Regions from separate parts of the Acidovorax sp. KKS102 genome, predicted to be linked through region 1. Evidence: predicted binding sites of a transcription regulator. Region 1 holds the regulator's gene; each other region holds the start of a gene.

Region 1 (4,636 bases):
GCCCCCAGGCCATCACCGCCACGTGCATCAGCGTCCAGGCGGGACGCAGCGCGGTGGTCTGCTGGGTCAGCCATGCCAGACTGTCCATGGCCAAGGCCGCCAATGCACCGGCGCTGGCATAGCCCACCAGGCGCCCCGCATGAAAGGCCACGGTGCGCTGCAGTACGCCGCCACGCGGCGCCCAGCGCACCACCCGCTCGGCACTGCCCTCCGCCAGTGGCGCGCCGCCCTGCCCCACGAGCGCTCCACAGGGCGCGGAGCACATGGCCAGGCAGTGGGACCCGCCAGCGAGTCCCATGAGCAGAGCAGTCCAGCCGACCGTGGCAAGCATAGGTATCAGATGATGCGCGAAAACCGGGCGCGGTTGCGGTCTGCCTGCAGATAGCGGTCAAAAACCATGGCGATGCCCCGCACGAAGAACCAACCGGTCGCAGTCACTTCAATGCCCTCTGGCCCAACGCGCACCAGCCCTTGCTCCTGCATGCCTTCCAATTGGGCCAACTCCGCCGCGAAATACTGGCGGAAGTCGATCAGCCATGCCTGCTCCATCGGCTCGAACAGCAGTTCCCCCTGGCACATCAGGGCCATGATGGCCGCACGGCGCACCAGGTCGTCGCGCGTGAGCGCCAGCCCCCGCACCACGGGCAACCGCCCCTGGTCCAGAAAGTCGTAGTACTCATCCAGCGTCTTGGAGTTCTGGCTGTAGGTTGCCCCCACACGGCCAATGGCCGATACGCCCAGGCCGATCAAATCGCAGTCCGGCTGCGTGCTGTAGCCCTGGAAATTGCGGTGCAGGCGCCCCTGGCGCTTGGCCACGGCCAGTGCATCGGTGGGCAGCGCAAAGTGGTCCATGCCCACGTACACGTATCCAGCATCCATGAAGGCATCGAGCGAGCGCGACAACATGGAGAGCTTGCTCGCGCCCGTGGGCAACTCCGCAGAGATGATGCGGCGCTGTGGCTTGAAACGCTCTGGCAGGTGCGCGTAGGCATACAGCGCGATGCGGTCAGGCCGCAGTTGCGCCACCTGGGCCAGCGTGCGGTCAAAAGACTCGGGCGTCTGGCGCGGCAGGCCGTAGATCAGATCCACATTCACCGAGTCAAAGCCCAACGAACGCGCAGATTCGACCAGCGCAAACACCTGCTCGGCAGGCTGGATGCGGTGCACAGCCTTCTGCACTTCGGCATCAAAGTCCTGCACGCCAAAACTCAGCCGGTTAAAACCCAGCTCAGCCAACAGTGCAAGACGCTCTGCATTGACGGTGCGAGGATCCACCTCGATCGAGTATTCCCCCCCAGGCGCCAGCGTGAAGCTGCGCTTGAGCATGGCCATCAGCTCCCGCAATCCATCATCGGATAGGAAGGTGGGCGTGCCACCGCCCAGGTGCAGTTGACTCACCACCTGTCCTACGCCACAGTGCGCGGTGTGCAGGTCGATCTCGCGGCTCAGGTAGCGCAAGTAGACCTCGGCGCGGTCATGGTGCTTGGTGATGATCTTGTTGCAGGCACAGTAGTAGCACAAGGATTCGCAAAACGGGATGTGCACGTACAGGGACAGCGGCATGGCCTTGGCCAGCGTGCCCGAGCGGCGCTGTTGCAGCGCCAGCACATAGTCTTCCTGACCAAACGCCTCCACGAAACGGTCGGCAGTTGGATAGGATGTATAGCGGGGCCCTGGCACGTCAAAGCGGCGCAGAAGGTCTGGCGAAACAGCAGTCATGGGGAAATTTCCTTGCGTACACCTTGACTGTGCCGTAGGCTCCGGGACATGTCCTTGACCTGCATCAAGTGAACCCGCAAGCGATACGGCGACAATTTGATGAAGGTCAGCCGCTTGCCCGCGCTCTGTATTCAGGTTCGTGTACGGCAAGCGCGATATGCTTGACCGCTAACCCAAGCCCATGTGTCTATGAACCCGCTCACCATCAAAGTCGCCTGCTCCAACTGCAACCTCCGCGAGCTGTGCATGCCCGTGGGCTTGAACGAAGAGCAACTGCAGCGCATTGACGAGGTCGTTGCTGTCCGCCGCAAGGTCAAGCGCGGCGGCACGCTGTTTCGCAATGGCGAGTCCTTCACGTCCCTGTACGCCATCCGCACCGGTTTTTTCAAGACCTGTGTAGCCACCGAAGACGGGCGCGATCAAGTCACGGGCTTCCAGATGGCGGGCGAGATCATCGGGCTGGACGGCATCGTGAACGACCACCATACCTGTGACGCGGTGGCCCTTGAGGATGCCGAGGTCTGCGTCATGCCTTTCGACCGCATAGAAGAACTCTCCCGCGAAGTCACGGCCCTGCAGCACCACGTGCACAAGATCATGAGCCGCGAGATCGTGCGCGAACATGGTGTGATGCTGCTGCTGGGCAGCATGCGTGCCGAGGAGCGCCTGGCGGCCTTCTTGCTCAACCTGGTGCAGCGCCTGCATGCACGGGGTTTCTCGCAATCAGAACTGGTGCTGCGCATGACGCGCGAAGAGATCGGAAGCTACCTGGGCCTCAAACTTGAAACAGTGAGCCGCACCTTCTCCAAGTTTGTGGAAGAAGGCATCGTGGAAGTCAAACAGCGCCATGTGCGCATCCTCGACACCGATGCCCTGCGACGCATTGTGAACAGCCAGCAGACCTGCCACTGATTACGGCCCCTCGTCGGCTGAGAGTCGGGGCCGTACCAAAGTCCGCCGGTCCCTTTTAAAACGGCATGCAGCGCATGCCCGCATGAACGGCGAAAAAGGCTCAGGAGCAAGACGACGATGTCTTGCGGCAATCGTCAGGGCGCTCCCCGTCGGGCACGGGACAGCGGTTGACCTCAAACGGGGACATGGACAGTAGCGTGGTCAATGCGCTGGTGGCCATGGTGATGGCCCAGAACACAAAAAATGCGAGGGTGTACACCCCCTGCCTCGACAGCGCCAGAGGCTGCCCGAACCAGTGCAGGTCCTGGGGGTCCACCATGGCAAAAACCAGCATCTCCAGCACACCCGCCATCAAAAAGGCGGGCCATGCAATCCACATCAGGCGTTGCGTCCACATATAGGTTCTGTCTCCTGGTGCTGCCGGGGTCGCCAGCGTGTGCGACCCTGGGGTTTCAGCGTGGTTGGTCTTGCACAGGGGTGGCCGCATGGTTGCGGGCCTTGAGGGCCGGCGCCAGACTCTTTTCCGGCGCCACCAGTGTCTTGTTGATTTCGATGCCTTGGCGGTAGTAGTCCTCCGCCACCACGGGGTCGGGCCGCGAAATCGCCAGCCACAGCGTCACAAAGCCCGCCACGATCACGATCAGAGGCCCGGCAATCACCAGCCACACATGGCCAAACTTCCACCAGGGTACGGTTGCCGCCGGGGTTGCAATGGCAGGGTTTGAAGACATGGTGCTTTACTCCTCAACAATATCGGTCAAAGTGCGGCCCTGAAGGGCCCCACCGGAATACCGCTCAGCGCGGTACAAGGAACACGGATTTCTCCGTGACATGGGCCGCTGCTCCTACGGCCTGCACATCAAACTGAACGGCGTGCGATCCGGGCGTGGCGGAACCATAAGGAATCTGCAACCGCACGGCCACCCAGCGAGACTCTGCCGCGCCAATGTCCACTTCAGCCTCGGAAGCCACTTCGAGCCCCTCCAGGCCCCGCGCACTGATGCGATAACGCTGCTCGCCCTCGGTGGCATTCATGATCTGCAGCCGGTAAATGTTCTCCAGCTTGCCACCTGCCACGATGCGCGAGAGCGCAGCGCGGTCCCGCACCACATCCACCTTCAGCGGCGTGCGCACCACCAGGCTGGCCAACATGGCCACGCACAGGGTGACCAGCACGGCGCTGTAGATCAGCACGCGGGGGCGCAGCACGCGGCGCAACATCTGCGACTGCGTCCAGTGCTTGGCCACGCCGTTCTGGGTCGAATAACGGATGAGCCCACGCGGGTACTGCATCTTGTCCATCACGGTGTTGCAGGCGTCCACACACAGGCCACAGCCGATGCATTCGTACTGCAAGCCCTTGCGGATGTCGATGCCCACGGGACAGACCTGCACACACAGCGAGCAGTCAATGCAATCGCCCAGCCCCTGGGCTTTGTAGTCGATGTTCTTCTTGCGCGGACCACGCTGCTCGCCACGTTCAGGGTCGTAGGTAACGATCAGCGTATCTTTATCAAACATCGCGCTTTGAAAGCGCGCATAAGGGCACATGTACTTGCAGACCTGCTCGCGCATGAAGCCCGCATTGCCATAGGTGGCAAAACCGTAGAACAGCACCCAGAAAATCTGCCAGCTGCCCTGGAACGCCAGCAGCTCGCTGCCCAGCTCTCGAATGGGGACGAAGTACCCCACAAAAGTAAACCCGGTCCACAGGGCCACCGCGATCCACACCACTTGCTTGAAAAACTTCTTGCGGATCTTCTCGAACGTCCAGGGGCCGTTGTCCAGGCGGAGCCGGGCACTGCGATCGCCTTCGATCTTGTGCTCGATCCACATGAACATTTCGGTGTACACCGTCTGCGGGCACGCAAAGCCACACCACAGACGCCCGGCCACTGCAGTGAACAGGAACAGCGACAACGCCGAAATGATCAGAAGGCCGGTGAGGTAGATGAAATCCTGCGGATACAGCACCAGGCCAAAGATGTAGAACCTGCGAGCCCCC
Region 2 (4,636 bases), 1.9 Mb from region 1:
CTGCTTTTTTGGCACATCGCCTTTCTCCAGGACTTCTCACCATGACCTCTTTGTTTGAACCCACCCGCGCGGGCGACCTCCAGCTGGCCAACCGCATTGCCATGGCGCCGCTCACGCGCAACCGCTCGCCCGAAGCCATCCCCACCGACCTGGTCGCCACCTACTACGCACAGCGCGCCAGCGCCGGTCTCATCATTTCCGAGGCCACGGCCATCAGCCCGCAAGCCCAGGGCTATGCCGATGTGCCGGGCCTCTATGGCACCGAACAGCTGGACGGCTGGAAGAAGGTGACCCGCGCCGTGCACGATGCCGGTGGCAAGATCGTGGTGCAGCTGTGGCATGTGGGCCGCGTCTCGCACACCGACCTGCAGCCGGGCAACGCCGCCCCCGTCGCGCCCTCGGCCGTGCAGGCCCACACCAAGACCGTGCTCATCAAGGACGGCGTGCCCACCTTCACACCCACGTCCATGCCCCGCGCACTCGATGCCGAAGAGATCCCCGGCATCGTGCAGGACTACCGCCACGCTGCACGCAACGCGATTGCGTCGGGCTTTGACGGTGTGGAAATCCACGCAGCCAACGGCTACCTGATCGACCAGTTCCTCAAGACCGGTGCCAACCAGCGCACCGACGACTATGGCGGCAGCATCGCCAACCGCGCGCGCCTGCTGCTGGAAGTGACCCGCGCCATCGTCGAGGAAATCGGCGGCGGCCGCACCGGCATCCGCCTGTCGCCCGTCACCCCCGCCAACGACATCGTGGACGCCGATCCGCAGCCGCTGTTCGACCATGTGGTGCGCCAGCTGGCGCCCCTGGGCCTTGCCTACATCCACGTGATCGAAGGCGCCACCGGCGGCCCGCGCGAGGTGGAAGGCCGCCCGTTTGACTACGCCGCCCTCAAGGCCGCCTACCGCGCAGCGGGTGGCAAGGGTGCCTGGATGGTCAACAACGCCTACACGCGCGAACTGGCCGATGCCGCCCTGGCCAACGGTGCCGACATCGTGGCCTTTGGCCGCCCCTTCATCGCCAACCCCGACCTGGTGGCGCGCCTGAAGGCCAACGCCCCGCTCAACGAGGTGAACCGCGCCACGCTGTACGGCGGCGGGGCCGAGGGGTACACGGACTACCCGGCGCTCAGCGCCTGAGTCTCCACCGAGCGGCGCTGCCGCTCAGGAGGGTGAACCGAGCCCGATTGGGCTCGGCGCCCGCATCACGATGCGGGTGAACAGGCGGTCGTACGCCGCATCGCGCGGCTTGCCGGGTGCCAGCGGGTTGGTGTTGCTGGCAAAGGCCGCGTCGATGGCGGTCCAGTCGCCCGGCTGCAGGGCCTCCTGCGCGGCGGGCAGCACCACGGTTTCTTCCAGCCGCATGTGCTCCAGGTAAAAGCGGATGTAGCGCTCCAGCGCCAGCGCAAACGCCTCGCGGCGCGCATCGCCCATCAGCTCCCAGCCCAGCAGCAGGTGCTGCAGTTCGCGCACCGCGGCCTCGCCGCCGGCATGGTCTCGCTCCAGCTGGGCGATGGCCTCGGCCGCCTGGGGTGAGCGCTCGGCCACCTTGGGGAACAGCCACTGCGACTCCTTGGGGTGGTGCTGCCGCTCGGGAAACTCGTCGATGTAGAACAGCATCGCCCGCATCACGTCAAAGAACGCAGCAGGCTCGTCACCCGGGCCCTGGTCCAGCATCAGGCGCAGCGAGTGCAGCACCGCTGCGAGCGACGCATGCTCCTCGCGAATGGTTCGCAGACTGATCGACGACATGGCGCACTCCCCAGGTTCAACAAGGCCCCAAGGGTGCCACGCGCTCCCCGGTGCGCCCATGACGCAGGTCAATAAACCGCCGGGCAGCACCGCCCACAAAAAAGCCCCGCAGACCAGGCCTGCGGGGCTCGTCGAAACAAAAGGCCTGGCGCGGTCAGTGCGTCAGGCGTGCCTGCACAGGACCTGCAGCCAGCGCCTGGGGCGCCTGGTCTGCATAGGGGGCAGCCACTGCGCCGCCGTGGCCATAGCCACCGGCCGATTCGGCCAGACGGAACTGCTGCACCACGTGCGACAGGCGCGCGGCCTGCTCGCGCAGCGACTCGGCAGCGGCGGCAGATTCTTCCACCAGCGCCGCGTTCTGCTGCGTCATGCGGTCGATCTCGCCCACGGAGCTGTTCACCTGGCCAATGCCAGCCGATTGCTCGGACGCTGCGGCCGTGATCTCGCCAATGATGTCGCCCACGCGCTGCACGCTGCTCACGATGTCCTTCATGGCCGTGCCCGCTTCTTCCACGTGGCGCACGCCGCCGTCCACGGCCGTCACGCTGCTCTGGATCAGGCCCTTGATGTCGCTGGCCGCCGCCGCACTGCGCTGCGCCAGGCTGCGCACCTCGCTGGCCACCACCGCAAAGCCCCGGCCCTGCTCGCCTGCGCGGGCCGCTTCCACGGCCGCGTTCAGCGCCAGGATGTTGGTCTGGAAGGCGATGGAGTCGATCAGGCCGATGATGTCGCCGATCTTGCGGCTCGATGTCGAAATCTCATGCATGCTGGCCACGGCCTGCTGTACCACGCCGCCACCGTGCGTGGCCATCTGCGAGGCCGACGCGGCGAGCTGGTTCGCCATCTGCGACGACGACGCCGTCTGTTGCACCGTGGACGTGAGCTGCGACAGCGAAGACACAGCTTCTTGCGCGTTACTGGCCGTCTGCTCGGTGCGTTGCGACAGGTCCTGATTGCCCGTGGCGATCTCCTGGCTGGCCGTGGCGATGTTGCCGCTGGCATCCCGCACCTGCGCCACCAGTGCGCTCAGGCCTTGCTGCATGTCGCGCAGCGCGCGCTGCAGGTCGGCCACTTCGTCCTTGCCCTCGGCGGCAATGTGCTGCGACAGGTCGCCGCCCGCAATGGCCTGGGCCATCTTGCGCGCTTCTTCGAGGGGCTTGCAGATGGAGTTCATGTTCATCAGCGTGGTGGGCACCACCACCACCACGGTGATCAGCACCGCCAGCACAAACAGCCACTTGGTCTGGTTGGACACTTCGCTTTGCTGCGCCACCGACTTGGCTACTTCGGCGCGCAGCACCGCGTCCAGCTCGGCCATCAGCTTGTCGGCCTCGGCAAACTCGGCCACCGCCTTGCCGCTCATGCGGTTGGCAATGGTGGCGGTGTCGTAGCCACCCGCCTCCAGCTGGCGCGCCACGTGCGCAAACAGCTCGCGGTAGCTGTCCAGGCGCTTGACGATGTTGCGCACCACCGGGTTGTCAGAGTCCTCCTCACCTTCCAGGAACTTGTTGGCAATCTTCTTGGCCTTGTCTTGGCTCTCCACCCACTTGGCCTGCGCGGCTTTCACGGCTTCGGGCTTTTCGTAGCCAATGATCATGTCCTTCTCGAACTGGCGGATGGCACCCATCTCGCCCCGCAGCTCGGCCATGTAACCCACCTCGGCGAACGAGTGGTCCATGAAGTCCTGGCTCATGTTGTGGATGCGGAACATGCCCAGCATGCCCGCGCCCCCCAGCAGCCCCAGCAGCCCCAGCACCACGCCAATGGCACCCAGCATGCGCAAACGTATGGTGAACTGCCGCATGAGCGAGAAGAGATTCATGATCTGTCGTCCTTGATATAGCTATGCCAATGCGGTCGCCGCACCTCCCCCGAGGCGACGGATTCGCAACAAATCGTTGCAGTTTGCCAGACATCGATGACCGTGCTGTACGTATTTATCACATGCGCCACCGCTTGAGTAGAAGAGCATTCGCCATCACGCTGACCGAACTCAGCGCCATGGCCGCGCCCGCCACCACCGGGTTCAGGTAACCCAGCGCCGCCAGCGGAATGCCCGCCACGTTGTATGCAAACGCCCAGAACAGGTTCTGGCGGATCTTCATCACCGTGCGGTGCGAAATATCCAGTGCCGCCGCCACCAGCATCGGGTCGCCGCGCATCAGCGTAATGCCCGCTGCGTGCATGGCCACATCAGTCCCGTTGCCCATGGCCATGCCCACATCGGCCGCCGCCAGCGCGGGGGCATCGTTAACGCCGTCGCCCACCATCGCCACATGATGGTGCTTGCCATCAGTGCCCTGTTGCAACGCAGCCACCTTGGCCGCCTTGTCGCCCGGCAGCACCTCGGCCATCACCTCGCCTGCGGCCGGGTCCAGCCCCAGGCGCCGGGCCATGGCCTCGGCCGCGCCCCGGTTGTCGCCCGACACCATCACGGTGCGAATGCCGCGCGCCTTGAGCGCGGCCAGCGCCTCGCGCGCACCGGGCTTGGGCTCGTCGCCAAAGGCCATCAGCGCCCTCAACGCCAACCCTTCCGTGACCCGTTGGGCCACGGCGGACACCGTGGCGCCTTCGCGCTGCAACGCCTCCGCGCGGTCGGACAACGGGCCCAGTGCCACCCCCAGCTCCTGCATCCAGCGCAGGCTGCCCACCAGGTAGCTCTGGCCATCCACCTCGCCCTCGGTGCCGCGCCCGGGCACGGCGCGCACGTCCTGCGCCGTGGCCACGTTAATCTGCCGCTCGCCCGCAGCCGCGACCACTGCGCGCGCCAGCGGGTGTTCGCTGCCACTTTGCACAGCGGCCACCGCCGCCATCACCGCGCTGTCATCCAGGCCGGGCACCACCTCAAACGCCGTGAGCCGGGGCCGGCCCACGGTCAG
Region 3 (4,636 bases), 660 kb from region 1:
TGGGTGACGGTGGCAGAGCGCAGCCGGTGGGACACGCTGAATATCTTTGGCCTGCACGACGAGGGGCGCAAGGCCTGGGCCCTGTCGAACCGGGGACGAGACAAGCTGGCGCTGGTGCGGCTGAACCTGACCACGGGTGGCGAGGAGGAGTGGTTTGCCTCGCCCGATGTGGACCTGGACGACGTGACACTCAGCCGCCGCACCCGCGAGCCCTTATTGGCTTATTTCATGCCCGTGACCCGTCCTGCCTGGCGTTGACACGAGGACCTTTCAAAAAGGGTATGTGTCATGGAATCAAGTGTCAAACGCACGCAGCGCGACTACACACTGGCCTTTAAGTTGGCGGTGGTGGAGCAGGTGGAAAAAGGCGAGCTCACGTACAAACAGGCGCAGCAGCACTACGGCATCCAGGGTCGCTCGACGGTTCTGGTCTGGCTGCGCAAGCACGGTCGCCTGGGCTGGAGTCCTGCGGCATCATCTGCATCATGCCGCTAGACAAGACCAAAGGACCGCACGCCCGAGCAGCAGATCAAGGCGCTGCAGGTGCAGCTCGCACAGGCGCAGGAGAAGGCCAGGCTATTCGAAGCCGTCATCGACGTGCTGCGCAAGGACTATGGGGTGCGCATCGTAAAAAAGCCTTTGGGCAAGTCCTCGCGCAAAACCTCATCGCAGGGTTGAGCGTGAAGAGGGCTTGCCAGCATATGGGCCACAGCCGTCAGGCGTATTACCAGGGTAGGCGCCGCGAGGCCGATCGCTTGGCGAATGCGCAGACGGTGGTGGAGTTGGTGCGCGAGCAGCGCATGCGCCAACCACGCATAGGCACGCGCAAGCTGCACCACTTATTGCAGGAGCCGCTACAGCGCCGAGGCATCGACTTGGGCCGCGATGCAATGTTCGACGTCCTGCGCAATGCCAGGCTGCTGGTGGCACCCCGGCGGGCGTATCACAAGACAACAGACAGTCACCACCGCTTCAGGCACCATCCGAACCTTCTCAAGGTAGGGCCGCAACAGATCCACGCCAGCGGCAGCGAGCAGGTCTGGGTGGCTGACATCACCTACTTGCCCACACACGGCAAGTTCGTCTATCTGAGCCTGGTCACGGATGCGTATTCCAGGAAGATCGTCGGCTGGCACGTGCATGAGAGCCTGCAGACCGAAGAGGTGGCGCAGGCCATGAAGATGGCGCTCTCGGGGCGACAGAGCAGCCGACAGTTGGTGCACCACTCCGACAGGGGTATCCAGTACTGCGCGACGTACTACCAGGCCCTGCACAAGCGCCACGGCGTGATCTGCTCGATGACGGACGGCTACGACTGCTACCAGAACGCGCTGGCCGAGCGGGTCAATGGCATCTTGAAGAGTGAGTTCTTGCTGCAGCGCCCCGCCGATCTGGGGCAGGCCAGACGCATGGTCGAGCAGTCAGTCGACATCTATAACTGCGAGCGACCGCATCTGTCGCTGAAAATGCAAACGCCCGATGCAGTGCATCGGGCGTCATTGGCCGGATAGTCCGGCTGGAGTTTTTAACCGTCCTGGGTGTCAACGCTATTCAGGACGGGTCACCGGCTACCCGGCGCGCAAGGTGTTCGACCCTGCGCTGGATGCCCGGCTGTCTGCGCTGGCCGGTGACAAGCCTGCAGAGGTGCTGGTGACCAGCCTGGACCAGACCGACAAGGTGCTCACGGTGGCGGTGGCCACCGACCGGGGCACGCGCAACTACCTGCTGCGCGATGGGCACGAGCCCCGCTTCCTGGGCGAGAACCGCCTGAGCCTGATTGCCAAGGACCTGGCCCCCACCGCGCCCATCACCTACACCGCGCGCGATGGTCTCACCATCCACGGCTACCTCACGCTGCCCGTGGGCGCAGCGCCGCAGCGGCTGCCCACCGTGCTGCTGGTGCATGGCGGCCCGTGGCGGCGCGACCGCTGGGGTGATGGTTTCACCAACCGCGCCATGCAGCAATTTCTGGCCAACCGGGGCTATGCGGTGCTGCAGGTCAACTACCGGGGCTCCAGCGGCTACGGCCGCAACCACATGGAAAAAGCCCGGGGCGAGTTCGCGGGCCGCATGCACGACGATCTGGTGGACGGCGTGCGCTGGGCGGTGGAGCGCGGCGTGGCCGACCCGCAGCGCGTGGCAATCTATGGCGCCAGCTACGGCGGCTATTCGGCCCTGGTGGGCGCCACCTTCACGCCCGAAGTCTTTGCCTGCGCCGTGGATGTGGTGGGCGTGACGGACATCGCACGCCTGCTGGAAGCTGCTCCGCCCTATTGGGAGCTGGGCCTGCCCTGGTGGCACCGCTATGTGGGCAACCCGGCCGTGCCGGAAGACCGTGCGCGCATGGACGCGAAGTCGCCCCTGTACCGGGCGGAGCATGCGCAAAAGCCCATCCTCATCATGCACGGCGTGAACGACCCGCGCGTGAAGCTGGAGCAGTCCGAATGGATGGTGGCGGCCCTGCGCAAGGCGGGCAAAGAGGTGGACTACGTCACCTTCAAAGGGGACGGCCACGGCAACCAGCGCTGGCCCAACAACCTCACCATGTACCGCAAGACCGAGGACTTCCTCGCCCAATGCCTGGGTGGGCGGACCAGTGGTTTTGACTACTACCAGCTGGGCGCGTGGGCGTTCTGATGGGGCAGGCCGTCACTTGGTTGCTTGCCCGTTGGGAGCAGCGCGGCTGCGGGGTTGCCACCGCACTGGTCTTGGCCGCCGCGTGTGGTGCGGCAGGCGCCCAGCCCGTTGCACCAGCGGGCGCGGCCTCGGCTGCTGTAGAGGGTGCCGCCCCTGCGGCTCCGGTCTACACCCGTGCGCGGCTGGTGTCTGTGGAGTTGGATGCGAGCGGCAACGCCACGCTTGTGCGGCTCAAGCTGCTGCCCCGCGCCAAGCTGCCGTTCACCACACAGACCTTCCGGGTGGCCAACCCCGCGTTGCTGCACGGCATTTCGCAGGGAGCCTGGGTGCAGTTCACTGCCCGGCACATCGATGGCGAAAACACGCTCACGTCCATCCGCGTTACGGCGGAGTGCAAGCGGTTGGAGCCATGTGACTGACTGCCCGGCAGGGCAAGGGCCACTGCAGCTTGCGCTGCATCAAGGAGAGATTGCGACGGCGACCACTGCGATACAGATATTGGTAGAATGAGAATCACTATTATTTGTATCGAGGCCAGTCACCATGAAAACCATGGACGATGGCGCTGCGGCGCGGTTGCATCTTCCTACGCAGCAGAACCTGTCCTCGCGGCTGGATCAATTGCCGCGCCGTGCCTTGGGCCGGGTCACGGGCTTGTTGCCCGCGCAGGACGCGCAAGAGCACAGCATGCTGCTGCGCTTGCTGGAGATCGGCTTTCTGCCCGGTGAAACCGTACAGGTGGTCGCGCGCGGCGGCTGGGGCGGCGACCCCATCGCGGTGCGCGTCGGGCAGGCCACGTTTGCGCTGCGCCGCCAGGAGGCCTCCATGGTGCAGGTGCAGCCGCTGGATGACGCCACCCTGCCTGCCAAGGAGCTGGTATGAACGCCCAGGCCACTGTGCAGCCCACCCCCGCCGATGCGCCCCTGCGCATAGCGCTGCTGGGCAACCCCAACTGCGGCAAGACCGCGCTGTTCAACCTGCTCACCGGCGCGCGCCAGAAGGTGGCCAACTACGCGGGCGTGACGGTGGAGCGCAAGGAAGGCCTGCTGCAGACCGCCGCCGGCCGCCGCGTGCGCGTGCTGGACCTGCCGGGCGCCTACAGCCTGCATGCACACAGCGTGGACGAGGCCATCACCCGCGACATCGTGCGCGGGCGCCGCGCGGGCGAGCCCGTGCCTGATGTGCTGGTGTGCGTGACGGATGCCACCCACCTGCGCCTGAACCTGCGCCTGGTGCTGGAGGCGCGCGCCCTGGGCCTGCCCATGGTGCTGGTGCTCAACATGATGGACGTGGCTGAGCGCCAGGGCATCGCCATCGACCGCGAGGCGCTGTCGCGCGAGCTGGGCATGCCCGTGCTGGCCACCGTGGGCGTGCGCGGCAACGGCGCCCAGGAGCTGGTGCGGTGGCTGGACAGTGCCAACCTGCAGCAACTGCAGCGCCCGGTGGTGGCGCCCGATGCGGCGGCACGCCTGGACGCGAGCGATCTGGAGGCGCAAAACGACGTCATCCGCACCCACCAAGAGGTGCGGCGCATTCTGGACCAGGCCGTGCGCGTGCCGGTGGTCAGCCTGCGAACGGACGACCGCATCGATGCGGTGGTACTGCACCCGGTGTGGGGCATGTTGATCCTGGCGGCCACGCTGTTCCTGATGTTCCAGGCGGTGTTCAGCTGGGCCGAGCTGCCCAAGTCGTGGATCGAAGATGGCGTGGGCTGGCTGGCAGCCCTGGTCAACGCCCACATGGCCGACGGCCCCTTGCGCAGCCTGCTGACCGACGGGGTGCTGGCGGGCGCGGGCGGGGTGCTGGTGTTTTTGCCGCAAATCCTGTTCCTGTTCCTGTTCATCCTGGCGCTGGAGGATTCGGGCTATCTGCCGCGTGCGGCGTTCTTGCTGGACCGCGTGATGGGCACGGTGGGTCTGTCGGGCCGCTCGTTCATCCCGCTGCTGTCGAGTTTTGCCTGCGCCGTGCCAGGCGTGATGGCCACACGCTCCATCACCCA

Evidence for each region. Region 1 encodes FNR, which switches genes on or off when oxygen is low (the NO sensors DNR and NnrR bind a similar motif). Its sites were predicted from a motif close to TTGATNNNNATCAA; they were not measured.
Region 2: the regulator FNR is predicted to act here: its motif matches at 1,816-1,829, upstream of C380_RS00400 (hemerythrin domain-containing protein).
Region 3: the regulator FNR is predicted to act here: its motif matches at 3,086-3,099, upstream of C380_RS18630 (FeoA family protein).

What each region holds. Positions count from the first base shown of each region.
Region 1 covers NC_018708.1:3,393,282-3,397,917, forward strand. Annotated here, with positions in the region: gene C380_RS15540 (sulfite exporter TauE/SafE family protein) at 1-331, opposite strand, end outside; gene hemN (oxygen-independent coproporphyrinogen III oxidase) at 337-1,719, opposite strand; gene fnr (fumarate/nitrate reduction transcriptional regulator Fnr) at 1,909-2,631, shown strand; gene C380_RS15555 (hypothetical protein) at 2,732-3,028, opposite strand; gene C380_RS15560 (FixH family protein) at 3,084-3,362, opposite strand; gene ccoG (cytochrome c oxidase accessory protein CcoG) at 3,427-4,636, opposite strand, start outside.
Region 2 covers NC_018708.1:86,391-91,026, reverse strand. Annotated here, with positions in the region: gene C380_RS00405 (alkene reductase) at 42-1,145, shown strand; gene C380_RS00400 (hemerythrin domain-containing protein) at 1,170-1,757, opposite strand; gene C380_RS00395 (methyl-accepting chemotaxis protein) at 1,912-3,579, opposite strand; gene C380_RS00390 (cation-translocating P-type ATPase) at 3,698-4,636, opposite strand, start outside.
Region 3 covers NC_018708.1:4,053,196-4,057,831, reverse strand. Annotated here, with positions in the region: gene C380_RS18655 (PD40 domain-containing protein) at 1-258, shown strand, start outside; partial or broken gene C380_RS18645 (IS3 family transposase) at 289-1,511, shown strand; gene C380_RS18640 (S9 family peptidase) at 1,585-2,637, shown strand; gene C380_RS18635 (copper-binding protein) at 2,625-3,056, shown strand; gene C380_RS18630 (FeoA family protein) at 3,190-3,519, shown strand; gene C380_RS18625 (ferrous iron transporter B) at 3,516-4,636, shown strand, end outside.